2 regions of the Paenibacillus sp. FSL H8-0122 genome follow, and region 1 is predicted to be linked to the other one. Evidence: a T-box and tRNA genes for the amino acid it is inferred to sense, from the RefSeq annotation. Region 1 holds a T-box; the other holds one or more tRNA genes.
What was found. A T-box is a leader RNA that pairs with one kind of tRNA and senses whether it is charged. The one in region 1 lies ahead of NSS64_RS03065 (arginine--tRNA ligase), so its partner is inferred to be a tRNA-Arg.
Positions count from the first base shown of each region.

Region 2: it has a tRNA-Arg gene. The T-box ahead of NSS64_RS03065 (arginine--tRNA ligase) is inferred to sense a tRNA for this amino acid. The anticodon was not compared.

Region 1 is NZ_JBBOTB010000001.1:671,674-678,434, reverse strand. Features, by position in the region: gene NSS64_RS03080 (DEAD/DEAH box helicase) at 1-2,156, shown strand, start outside; gene NSS64_RS03075 (hypothetical protein) at 2,627-3,004, opposite strand; gene NSS64_RS03070 (hypothetical protein) at 3,197-3,502, shown strand; T-box leader at 3,737-3,958, shown strand; gene NSS64_RS03065 (arginine--tRNA ligase) at 4,013-5,938, shown strand.
Region 2 is NZ_JBBOTB010000001.1:6,518,029-6,524,789, forward strand. Features, by position in the region: gene gpmI (2,3-bisphosphoglycerate-independent phosphoglycerate mutase) at 1-215, opposite strand, end outside; gene tpiA (triose-phosphate isomerase) at 218-973, opposite strand; gene NSS64_RS27760 (phosphoglycerate kinase) at 1,001-2,182, opposite strand; gene gap (type I glyceraldehyde-3-phosphate dehydrogenase) at 2,316-3,326, opposite strand; gene NSS64_RS27770 (sugar-binding transcriptional regulator) at 3,443-4,495, opposite strand; tRNA gene NSS64_RS27775 (tRNA-Arg) at 4,788-4,862, shown strand; gene clpP (ATP-dependent Clp endopeptidase proteolytic subunit ClpP) at 5,056-5,652, shown strand; gene NSS64_RS27785 (GDSL-type esterase/lipase family protein) at 5,740-6,378, opposite strand; gene NSS64_RS27790 (PdaC/SigV domain-containing protein) at 6,529-6,761, opposite strand, start outside.

The DNA of each region.
Region 1 (6,761 bases):
CGGTCATTCCCGGACTGAAGAAGCTTGGCCGGGTAAGCATTGCCGACGCCATCGCGGACCGGATCGTCCAGACCCGGCTACACGCCAGACTCTACCTGGACCGGGTGCGGGACCGGCTGCTGGCCGTACTGGAATTCCAGTACGGCGGGATCGTCATCAATCCGCTGGAGGAGAAGGCGCATGAGCGGAGCAGCGAGGTCATACTGATGCGGGACGGGGAAGCGGAACGGCGGATTCTGGACCTGATGGCCCACGAGTCCTTCTCGCGGACGGAGAGCGGATATATCATGCGTGACGAGGACGGGGAATTCGACTTCCTGCACCATACCATCCCGCTCTTGGAACCGCTGCTTCAGGTCTATGCGACCACTGCGGTCAAGCAGCGGGTGCTTACGGAGCATGCAGCGCCCAAGGTCAGCCTGAGCTGGAACGAGAAGACGGACTGGCTGGACTTCAAGTTCGCCATGGAGGGCATCACGGAGAAGGACATTACAGAGGTCCTGAAATCTCTCCAGGAAAAACGTAAATATCACCGGCTCAAGGACGGAGCCCTGCTCCCGCTGGATACCGCAGAGTTCCAGGAGATTATCGCGCTGATGAACGAGCTGGGCGTCCGCAGCGTGGATATCCGAAGTACGGAGTTCTCCCTGCCGCTGGTCCGTGCCCTCCATCTCCATGCAGGCACCGTCCAGGGGCAGACCATCCAGACCGGGCGCTCCTTCCGGCGGCTGCTGGCCAACATGGCGAGTCCCGAGAATCTGGACTTCCCGGTGCCGGAGAGTCTGGCTCCCGTGCTGCGGGATTATCAGCAATACGGCTTCCAGTGGATGAGGACGCTGGCCCATTACCGCTTCGGCGGGATTCTGGCGGACGATATGGGCCTTGGCAAAACACTACAGAGCATCACCTTCCTGCTCTCGATGCGGGAAGACATCCGGCAGAGCGGCGTGCCTGCGCTCATTGTGGCGCCGGCCTCCCTGCTCTATAACTGGCTTAACGAGCTGAAGCGCTTTGCCCCGGAGCTTCAGGCGGTCATTGCCGACGGCACCGCCGGTGAACGCAGCCGGGCCCTGCGGAACACGGCCGGGCATGATGTCATCATCACCTCGTACCCGCTGCTGCGCAGAGATGTGGATGAGTATGCCAAGCGGTCGTTCCATACGCTCATTCTGGATGAAGCGCAGATGATTAAGAATCATGAGACCCAGACTTCGCAGGCGGTCAGATTGCTCCAGGCCCGCTACCGGTTTGCGCTGACCGGAACACCGGTGGAGAATGCGCTGGAGGATCTGTGGTCGATCTTCAGCGTCGTTTTCCCCGGCCTGTTCCCCGGGAAGAAGGCTTTCCATGACCTTCCCCGGGAGACGGTCGCCAGGCGCGCCCGCCCCTTCCTGCTGCGCCGCCTGAAGAGCGATGTGCTGAAGGAGCTGCCGGACAAAATCGAGTCCCTCCAGGCCTCCGAGCTGCTGCCGGAGCAGAAAAGGCTCTATGTCGCCTACCTGGCCAGATTGCGCAAAGAAGCGCTTAAGCATCTGGACAGCGACAGCTTCGGGAACGGCCGGCTCAAGGTGCTGGCCGGACTGACCCGGCTGCGCCAGCTGTGCTGTCATCCCGCCCTGTTCGTGGACGGGTACACAGGCGGCTCCGGTAAATTCGAGCAGCTCCTGGAGATTATCGACGAATGCCGCAGCTCCGGCAAGCGGATGCTGATCTTCTCGCAGTTCACGCAAATGCTTGGCATGATCAGTCGTGAACTGGCGCTGCTGGGGATTCCGCATTTCTATCTCGACGGACAGACCCCGGCCTCCCAGCGGGTTGAGCTGTGCAGCCGCTTCAATGAAGGCGAGCGCGACCTGTTCCTGATCTCGCTGAAGGCGGGCGGCACCGGCCTCAACCTGACCGGCGCCGATACGGTCATTCTCTATGACCTGTGGTGGAACCCTGCTGTCGAACAGCAGGCCGCCGACCGCGCCCACCGGATCGGGCAGAAAAAGATCGTCCAGGTCATCCGCCTGGTAGCCCAGGGTACGGTGGAGGATAAAATGTACGAGCTGCAGCAGAAAAAGAAAAACCTGATTGACGAGGTGATCCAGCCGGGGCAGGAGGCGTTGTCGAGCCTCAGCGAGCAGGATATACGTGAAATTCTCTCGATCTGAGGCATCTGCGAGTTGTTACCAGACCCGGCCTGGGAGATTTTCTGCTGTTCTGCTGCATTTTGTACACTAGAATAAGGCCATATCGGCTGAGAAATCCGATCTGTTGCACTTTGTACACTAGATTTTTACGTATCTGCTGTTTCCGAGCAGAAATTCAAAAATCAAATGTATGAAATGCAGTAGAATGGTTTTTTGCGTCCAAAAGTACAGTTTCTATTGCACAGAATACAATTACCAGCAAAATGCGTGCTTTGAAGACGGGACAAGAACCTGAAGCGAAACCCGGTTTGGATGCATCCGGCAAGTCCGGTATACAGTAGGGAAGGCATTGGATGCCTGCCGAGGCTTGCGATCTGGTATAGTCCGCTCTGCTCTATTCACAATATAAACAGGGACCTTCTGAGCGAGCAGCTCTGCAAGGTCCCTGTTTCATTTTACAACCGGGAAGTCCGGATCATTACCCTACCACTCTATAAGTCTGAGCTTAATACCTCTGAGCTTAATTTCTCATGCGTCACCACACGGTGTGCATTCACCAGCTGGCCGGTTGATGTCTTGCCCCACACGGATATTCCGATCTCATCCACGTCGTCTGGTTCATCGGTTAAGAACACAAATTCATAGGCATTCAGATCGGCAAAATAATCCCGAGTTACCACTTGATTCGGAGCAAGCGCAATCACCTCACTGACATACAGCGTTCTTGTGTTGCTCAGCACATACCCCTGAATACTGACGGTTGAGCTGCCTGAGGCACTGTTCTTGACAATTCTTACCGTCACCGTCTGCGTAGGTCTGACTCCCGAAACGGCATTGTTCTCTATCGGTCCTGTTGACAAAATCGCCATCCTGTCTCGTCCTCCCTTGAAGTTCTAGTGTCAAAGTACGATATATTCATATTCGGACTTTTCTATAACGGTGTGGACACAGGCCTGAGCCTATTCACCAATGACCGCAGGCACGCATATCCTTGAATAAGGAAAGACCGCCCATGGGCTGCGCTTTCTTCATACGAACGCCGAACGGAAGAAGGGAGTCCCATGCCCCCTCCTGGAAAAGGAAAGAAGCCCGCCGCCAAAAAAACACCGTCCAGCTCCAAAACCCAGACACCTAAGGGGCTTGAATTTGCCGTAGCTGCCCTTCTGTTGACCGGCAAGCTGAAAGTAGACTCTATCCAGATGTACACGGACGCGTCGATGTTCGTCAGTCTGGTAGGCAAATATAAAACCTTAAGCGAGCTAAGTAGTGACAACGTCGATAAGCTGGTCAGCTTCCTCGATGACAACAGCAGCCTGACGCTGAACGAGATCATGGCCGCTCTAAAAAAGAAAGCCGAAAACACATGAACACATGCGAAAAGTGAAAGTGAGGTACAAGGCTATGGACAGTTTTGACGGAGAAGGGTTTGCCGGCGGAATTCTGCTGGTCATTGTAATTATGCTGCTGATTTATGGTTCAACGGACATCAAGAACCTGACAGGGGCGCCCAATGACGAGTAACTCTTAACGGTTGGACTCCTGCTGCACGGTAATCCGCTCTTGCTTTCTCGCAGAAATTCGCTATACTGATACAAATCCATATTCAATCGATGACCGGGAGAGTAATGGTCTTATATCTAGTCCCCAGCGAGCCGGGAAAGTGGAAGCCGGTACAGATTAGAACCATGAAGCGCACCCGTGAGATGGACTTCTGAACCCTGTAGTAGGAAGCCCCGGCCGAGGACCGTTAACCTGTAAGGTGGCTGAACCGTAAGGCTCAGCAACGAGAGTGGTACCGCGAGCGCACAAGCCTCGTCTCTTAGGAGATGAAGGCTTTTTTTGTCGTTATTTTATTCAGGAGGTTGTTATTCATGCCAATGCTAAGTGAGCTAATCCAAGAGAGCTTGAAGCAGTCTGTTCACAAAATCGCGCTAACCCTGGGCGTGCCCGCCATCGCTGAAGTAAATGTTGCCCTGGAGCAGCCGGCGAGTGCCGACCACGGGGATTATTCAAGCAATATCGCCATGCAGCTGGCCCGCCCCTTGCGCAAAGCTCCACTGGCTATCGCCGCACTGATCGTCAACGAGCTCGAAGCTTCGGGCTCTGTTCACGGACTGGTGCTGAGAACCGAGGTTGCCGGTCCGGGGTTCATTAATATGTATCTGGATTGGCAGGCCTGGGCACGGGCGAAGGGGAATTTCACGCTGCCTCAGCATACAGAAGGGTCGAAGGTGATCGTGGAGCATACCTCCGTCAACCCCAATAAAAGTATGCATATCGGTCACCTGAGAAACTCCTGTATCGGGGACGCGCTGGTGAGAGTACTGCGGGCAACCGGCCATACCGTTGAGGTACACAACTATGTGGATGATCTCGGCAATCAGCTGGCAGATACCGTAGCCGGTCTGCTGAATGTTCCGCTGGCGGGAGAACATGTCCGGTTCGGGGATTACTGCTGGGATATTTATGCCGAGATCAACAAAACGTACGCGCAGCAGCCGGAGATGGTGCAGAAGCGGACCGGGATTCTTCACGCGCTGGAAGAGGGCCATGGCAACACCGCCTGGATTGGCACCCTCGTCGCCGGTCAGATCGTGAAAGAGCATGTGGAGGAGATGCGGGGCTTCGGCATTGACTACGATCTGCTGGTGTGGGAGAGCAGCATTCTGAAGGAGGGCTTCTGGGCCTCGGCATTCGAGCTTTTGTCGCAGACGGAGATCTTCGTGCAGGAGACGGAAGGCAAGCTGGCAGGCTGCTGGATTCTGAAGCAACCCGCTGAAGACGCTACACCAGACACGCTGGAGGAGCATCAGAAGGATAAGGTGCTGGTGCGCTCGAACGGAATTCTGACCTATACTGCCAAGGACATCGCCTATCATCTGTGGAAGTTCGGACTGCTGGAGAAGAATTTCAGCTACAGCGAATTTCAGAGCGGACTGTGGACGACCGGCTTGAGCGGACAGGCTCTGCCTTTTGGACGGGCGGACCAGGTTGTGAACGTCATCGATTACCGGCAGGAATATCCGCAGCAGATGGTCAAGCAGGCGCTTAAGGCACTGGGATTCGGTGCGCAGGCAGACGCGCTGCATCATGTCAGCTATGGGGTGGTCTCGCTGAGTCCCGCTTCTGCGGCCGGGCTGGGCATTGATACCTCCAGCGGCAAAAGCTCCTACGCCATGTCCGGGCGCCAGGGAATCGGCATTAAGGTAACCGAGCTGGTCCGGCTCATGGAAGACATGATTGAATCCACCCGTTCGGACAAAAACGGCCTGTCCAGCCGCCTCATCGCCACCGCTGCCATCCGTTACTACCTGCTGCGCTTCAATCTGGGCACCGAGATTGTGTTCGACTTCAAGCAGGCAATGGAAATCTCCGGCAACACCGGCGTCTACCTGATGTACGCCTACGCCCGGGCGCAGCGCGTGCTTAGTAAGGCCGCTGCGGCGGATGGCGGGAGCAGTGTTAGCGGGAGCGATGTTAGCGAGTCTGGCGTTGGCGAGTCCGGCGTTGGCGGGGTGCCGCTATTCCCGGCGCAGCTCGAAGCAGCTGAGCTTGCCCTGCTGAGACAGCTCAGCTTATGGCAGGACACACTCTATACAGCAAGCCGGGAGCTTACGCCGAATACGATCTGTAACTATGCCTATTCCCTGGCCTCGTTGTTCAGTAACTTCTACTCGGCTTGCCCGATTCTCAAGGGCGGGAAAGTCAGTATTACCTTCCGCCTGTGGCTGACCCGGTGCTTCACCGAGACGCTGGGAGAGGCGCTCGACGTACTCGGTCTGCCTAAGCCGGAGCGGATGTAGACACACAGAGTCTTCATCCGTTTAAGAACATACTTGCTCTATGGGATGAATGAGCAGGAACCTATGCGGGTCCGTGTAGCTTGCGTGGGCTGCTCCCCTTTCTCCATCTGCCCACTTCTGAGACATTCTACTTATTGAGGTGCACTAATGCACCTCATTTTCACATTTCGCCCGCTTCCGGTAAATTCAAGTGCACTTTTACACCACATTTTCTCATTTTGGCCGCTTCTGTTAAATTCAGGTGTACTTATGCACCTCATTTGTTCATCTCGCTCGCTTCTGTTAAATTCAGGTGTACTTATACACTACATTTGCTCATTTTGCTCACATCTGGTGAATTCAAGTGTACTTATGTACCTCATTTGCTCATTTGGGCCGCTTCTGTTAAATTCAGATGTACTTATACACCTCATTCGCTCATTTGGGCCGCATTCAGCAAATTTAGAGTCAATTGGTCTGTTCTAAATTGAGCGTACTAAGATCGCTCCTTTGGAATGGATGGTTTTTGAGCTTTTTTGGATTGTTATGTATTTTGCACCCCGCTTATACAGCGGAGCGGACGGAACGATTGTGTAAAAGCGATAGCGGTCGCCTTTGTGTCCGGATTTTCACCTCTAAGGGGAATACATAAAATCTGGACACAACAGCGATTGGAACAACGGTCCGTTCGCGGAGCGTCCACCCAAGTGCCCACGTTGATCCTACTCAAAATAAAATGAGGGTTCTCATCCCCGGACGCACAAACAGCCTCCCCGAAGGGAGGCTGCTGTTTTGACGTCCCGGAAGGGATACAGCCCCTTCGGGCTGATTGCGAAGTATTCCT
Region 2 (6,761 bases), 5.8 Mb from region 1:
GCACCAATATTAAGGTGCCCTACTTCAGAGTTACCCATTTGGCCTTCCGGCAGACCTACAGCTTCGCCGCAAGCGGTAAGCGTAGTATTCGGATATTGCTTCAGGTAACGGTCGTAGTTCGGCTTGTTGGCTTGGGCAACAGCGTTGCCTTCATCCGTGTTCCGCAGTCCGAAGCCGTCCATGATAATCAGTGCTACAGGTCTTGGAGCTGACATTCTTACTTCGCCCCCTCAACGAGTGAAACGAAGGAAGCAGGCTGCAGGCTGGCACCGCCGACTAGAGCGCCGTCGATGTCGCTTTGACTCATGTACTCCGTTACATTCTCAGGCTTCACGCTGCCGCCGTATTGGATACGTACAGCTTCAGCTGTTGCTTCATCGTACAGGCCTTTAACAAGGGTACGGATATAAGCAATAACTTCGTTGGCATCCTGGGAAGTGGAGGATTTACCTGTACCGATCGCCCAGATGGGCTCGTAAGCGATAACTACGCTTGCTGCCTGCTCTGCGCTAAGACCGGCAAATGCCGCTTCAGTCTGCACCTTGCATACGTTCTTAGTCTGGTCAGCTTCGCGCTCTTCAAGCTTTTCGCCTACACAGACAATCGGAGTAATGCCGTGACGGAATGCCGCATGCATCTTCTTGTTGACGATTTCGTCCGTCTCACCGAAATAAGCACGGCGTTCGGAGTGGCCGATAATAACGTACTCTACACCAAGATCCTTCAGCATTACGCCGCTGATCTCACCTGTATAAGCGCCGTTATCTTCGAAGTGCAGGTTCTGTGCACCAATTTTGATGGTGGTGCCTTGTACCGCTGCAACCAGTGCAGGCAGGTTCGTGAATGGCGCGCAGATTACAGTCTCTACGCCTGCCACTTCCGCCTGGCCTTTGATTTCAGCGATGAAGCCTTCGGCTTCCGGAACGGTTTTGAACATTTTCCAGTTGCCTGCAATAATAGGTGTTCTACTCATAGTGATGTATTGCCTCCCTCTTCGGTATTACTTGTCGTTCAGTGCTTCTACACCTGGAAGAGCTTTACCTTCCATGAACTCGAGCGATGCGCCGCCGCCAGTGGAGATGTGGTCCATCTGGTCTGCGAGGTGGAATTTCTCAGCAGCCGCAGCGGAATCGCCGCCGCCAATAACAGTGTAGCCTTCGGTAGTAGCGCAAGCCTGAGCCACAGCCTTTGTACCTTCAGCGAAGATGTCGATTTCAAATACGCCCATCGGTCCATTCCATACAACCAGCTTGGAGTTTTTGATAATATCGGCATAGATTTCACGAGTCTTAGGACCGATGTCCAGACCTTCCCAGTCTGCAGGAATCTCTGTTGCATCTACAATCTTGGTGTTGGCATCTGCACCGAACTTGTCAGCGACTACAACGTCAACCGGAAGCACGAAGTTCTTGCCCAGCTTCTTGGCCTTCTCAATGAATCCAAGCGCTGCATCAATCTTGTCGTTGTCTACCAGGGATTTACCGATTTCGTAGCCTTGAGCCTTGGTGAACGTGTAAGAGAGGCCGCCGCCAATCAGTACATTGTCAGCCAGATTCAGCAGGTTGTCGATAACGTCAATCTTGTCTTTAACCTTGGAACCGCCGATGATGGCCGTGAAAGGACGTTCCGGGTTAGAGAGCGCCTTGCCGAGAACGGACAATTCCTTCTCCATCAGAAGACCGGATACTGCCGGCAGGAAGTGAGCGATTCCTTCTGTCGAAGCATGGGCACGGTGAGCTGCGCCGAATGCGTCATTGACGAACAGGTCAGCCAGTTCAGCGAACTGCTTAGCCAGTTCAGGATCATTCTTCTCTTCACCTTTGTAGAAACGGACATTCTCAAGCACAAGCACATCGCCATCGTTCAGTTCAGCGATTTTCGCTTTTACCGCTTCGCCAATGGCCTCATCAGCCTTGGCTACCGGTTTGCCGAGCAATTCAGACAGACGGACTGCAGCGGAAGTCAACCGCATGGAATCGACGAATTCGCCTTTAGGACGGCCCATATGGCTGGCCAGAATGACCTTTGCACCGTTCTCAATCAGGTATTTAATTGTTGGAAGGGTTTCGCGGATACGGGTATCATCAGTGATCTTGCCGTCTTCCACTGGCACATTGAAATCTACACGCACGAATACGCGCTTGCCTTTTACTTCTACATCACGGACACTTTTTTTGTTCATGATTAACATTTCCTCCACACCCAAAATTGGTTCCTTCACGAAGCCATTTCATCACGTAGCCATTGCATTTAGAAAGAGCGGAAACAGACTTTCCTTGTTTCCGCTCTATTGTACTGCTTATATGAAATCGGTCTTATTTAGCAAGCTTAGCGAATTTCTCCAAAGTACGAACCAGCTGTGCAGTGTAGGACATTTCGTTGTCATACCAAGCAACAGTTTTAACCAGCTGTTTGTCGCCAACAGTCAGTACTTTAGTCTGAGTTGCATCGAACAGGGAACCGAAAGTCATACCCTTGATGTCGGAAGATACGATTTCGTCTTCAGTGTAGCCGTAAGTTTCTGGGTCAGAAGCTTCCTTCATGGCTGCATTGATTTCTTCAACGGTTACGCTCTTATCCAGAACAGTAACCAGCTCAGTCAGGGAACCTGTAGCTACAGGCACACGTTGTGCTGCACCGTCAAGCTTGCCCTTCAGTTCTGGAATAACCAGGCCGATGGCTTTAGCAGCACCGGTAGTGTTAGGGATGATGTTCTCAGCAGCAGCGCGGGCGCGTCTGAAGTCGCCTTTTGCGTGTGGAGCATCAAGCGTATTCTGGTCACCTGTGTAAGCGTGGATTGTAGTCATCAGGCCTTCGATGATACCGAACTTGTCGTTCAGAACTTTGGCCATAGGAGCCAGGCAGTTCGTTGTGCAAGATGCACCGGAGATTACTGTTTCGGAACCGTCAAGGATGTCATCGTTAACGTTGTACACAACAGTTTTCATGTCGCCTGTAGCTGGAGCGGAAATAACTACTTTCTTAGCTCCGCCTTTCAGGTGCTTCTCAGCGGCTTCTTTAGTTGTGAAGAAACCAGTACATTCCAGAACGATATCAACGCCAAGCTCTCCCCAAGGAAGCTCTTCAGGGTTGCGGTTCGCCAGAACCTTAACATCTTTACCGTTCACTTTGAAGAAGCCGTCATGCACTTCAACATCGCCTTGGAATTTACCTTGAGTTGTATCATATTTAAGCAAATGAGCAAGCATCTTAGCGTCAGTCAAGTCATTGATTGCTACCACTTCGATACCTTCTACATTTTGAATACGGCGGAATGCAAGGCGTCCAATACGTCCAAAACCGTTAATACCAACTTTTACACTCATTGAATAGTTCCTCCTAGAGTTCGTTTTATTTATTCAAGACAGGCCGTGAGGCTCGTCAAGACAACAATGTTAAGTATAATGCATAAACCCTTTGCGCGCGTCCCATTTAATGGAATCTATAGGACCTTTTGTAGCTGTGTGTCGATTTCCTTGCCGATTTCGACAGCCGCCGCCTCGTCGATGACGAGAATATCCTCTTGTCCGAACCGCAGCATCGCATGAATGGCCTTCGCCTTGCGTTTGCCTCCGGCAATACCGATAACGACTTCCGTACGGATAATGTCTTCCAGGCGCAGCCCCATGGTCAGCATAGTGTGAACCACTTCGCCGTCCTCATTGAAATAGTATCCGAAGGATTCGGCTACAGCACCCTCGCCTTGAATCTCTGAGATCGTCCCGGAGTCCAGCTTGCGGCGGTGGGTCATTTCAATGGCATCACCTATTCCATGTACAATAATACGCGATCTGCGGATAATTTGTACAATCTCTCCAATATTGGAGTCCTGTGCAAGCGACTGATAAGCGTCTCCGCTAAGCAGATCGGGCACATGCAGCAGACGGTAATTGGCGCCAATCCGTTTGGCCATGGTTGAAGCAATAGTGTTGGCCTGTATCTCCATGCTCTCTCCCAGTCCTCCGCGCGCCGGAACAACCCAGGCGTTCTTATAGGAAAGGGATAGCGGCGGGGTCAGCTGATCGGCCATTTCGGCCAGGGTTGATCCGCCTGTGACGGCAATCGTATCGTCACTTCGCAGTACACTGAGCAGTGCCTTGGAGCCTGCGCGCCCCAGTTCACGCTTGGTGAACGGCGATGTCTCACAATCGCCAGGAACCACAATTACTTTGGTGAGACCGTACGTAGTACGAATTTTCTCTTCCAGATCATCCAGGCCGAATAGGCTCTTGGCGACCGGCTCCAGCAGGTCAAGCAGTCTGCGACCGGCATCGCTAATGCGCATACCGACGCTCTCGATCTCAATGAGCCCCTGCGATTTCAGAAGATCCGTCTCGGCACGCAGCACCCGCTCGGTCATATCAAGCGATGCGGCTAGCGTCCTGCGCCCAATAATATCGGACAGCATGATCTGATGTAGAATCGTATACCGTCTCTTAAGGGTTTCCATGAGATCAGGCAGAAGCTGCTTTTGGATTTCCAATAGATTACGCATGCTTTCACTCCTGCAACTTCGTCTTTCTCTTATCCCTTGTTCGTGGTCTCAAAATGTCCCGGGTTAACTTTTTAAGTCCCACCCATATTCTACCCAAAACTGACGCCGAGTGCAAGTGTTCCGAGACTATAATTCTCAGCCCGCTTTCATCTTATACATGGGCTTGTCCGGCAGGCCGCAGGCAGGAGACGCATCTCCGGCTCTATTAATGGAGGCAGAGAAAACTATTTTTGCGCAGGATGCCTAATACGCATTGCTTTTATCCGAGAAGTATATTATAATAATTTCTGTTGCGCCCGTGGTCCAATGGATATGACGTAGGCCTCCGAAGCCTGAGATCCAAGTTCGATTCTTGGCGGGCGCGCCATTATTTTCAAGCTTGTACATAATTTAGTGACGATTATATTATATTTAACCAAAGAGCCGCTTGAGGGCTCTTTTTTTTGAAAGTAAGTTTGACTTTCTTTGACTTTTTGTTTGAATTTGTTTATCATGTGGTTAATACGGTAACAGTAAAAAATGAACACATTCGAAGCACCAATTTCAAGGAGGTTTTCCACGTGAGTTATATTCCTATGGTAGTAGAACAGAGCAACCGCGGTGAGCGCGCTTATGACATCTATTCCCGCCTGCTGAAGGACCGCATCATTTTCCTTGGAACGGAGGTTAATGACGTGGTTGCCAATTCCATCATCGCACAAATGCTCTTCCTGGCTGCCGAGGACCCGGATAAGGATATTCACCTGTATGTGAACAGCCCAGGCGGTTCCATCACAGCGGGTATGGCCATCTTCGATACAATGCAATACATTAAGCCGGATGTATCCACCATCTGTGTAGGTATGGCCGCTTCCATGGGAGCGTTCCTGCTGAACGCCGGCGCCAAGGGCAAGCGCTTCGCCCTGCCGAACAGCGAGATCATGATTCACCAGCCGCTAGGCGGTGCCCAGGGCCAGGCTTCCGATATCGAGATCCGCGCCCGCCGCATCATCAAACTGCGTGAGAAGCTGAACCGCATCTTGTCCGAACGTACAGGCCAGCCGCTGGAGAAGATCGAGAAGGATACTGACCGCGACTACTTCATGAGCGCCGCAGACGCTGCCGAATATGGTATCGTGGACAAGGTAATTGAGAAGACTCTGCCGACAGGCGTATAAGTACTTAATTTCATGAATTCACTAAGAGGCTGCTACAGACCATCTGGTCCGTAGCAGCCTCTTTGATTGTTCCTGCACCGTTCCAACTTACCTTAAGCCCCCGTACCCCAGAGCATCCAGCTTGCCTGCAATTACGCGGTAGCCTCTGCTGTTCGGGTGAATATGATCCAGGAACAGCAGCCCCCGCTCATTACCGGCAAATTCATAGTAGATCGAAGCAAACCCTACGTTACTGCTGCTGTAGCCTGATGCATAGCGGTTGAACTCGCGCACCCACTCTGTTGCTTCATCCACCTGTGGATATGGGTTATAGAGCCCTACCATCCGGAGGATGTAGGGGCTGCGGGAGCCCGCTTTGAGCTGTGTCAGGCTACCCATGATGTCGCTGTAGTTACGCTTGCAGTCCCTAAGCGCCTGCTTCAGCAAGCCCTGGAATTCACCGGGCCGTGGCCCGGCTGCCCGGGCTGCCTTAATCAAGTCATTGCCGCCAATGGACAGCGTAATGATCTGCGCATCCTTCACCGCCGCCCGGTAGACGTTCGAGCTCCTCAGCCGTTGCTTCAGCCCCCCGGTGGTCAGACCATTGACGCCAAGATTCGCCGGCACCACCGGCGTGCCGAGTCTCCCTTCCGCCATCCCCCGGTAGACGGGGACGAAGCCGTTCCCGGGAAGCGCCCCGAAGCCGGTTGTGAGTGAATCCCCAATGGCCGTATACTGATAGACCATACTCTTTCCCTCCCCGTTATAAGCTGCTTGCCTTCTTTAATTTATGAAAGGCCGGGTGAAGTGGTAACGGCAGGGCCGCCCGATTAGTCCATTAAAACGCAAACAACCCTTGTGCTCGTCATAGAGCACAAGGGTCAGTATTAGGCTGTATTATTTCAGCGCTGCGAACGGACTGCTTCCGTCCGGCAGGAGTTCCTTGAAGCTGAAGTTGAATTCCGGGAAGCCCTCGGCATATGCGGTGTATTCGTATAACTGGAAGAAGAGCACCGCTTTGCCATCTTTTAAATAGAAATACTTCTCTGTATCCAGACCGTTGAACCCGCCCAGATAACCTCCGTTAGCTTTGATCTCGGTGGCCAGCTTGGCATTGAGCTGTTTCTTGT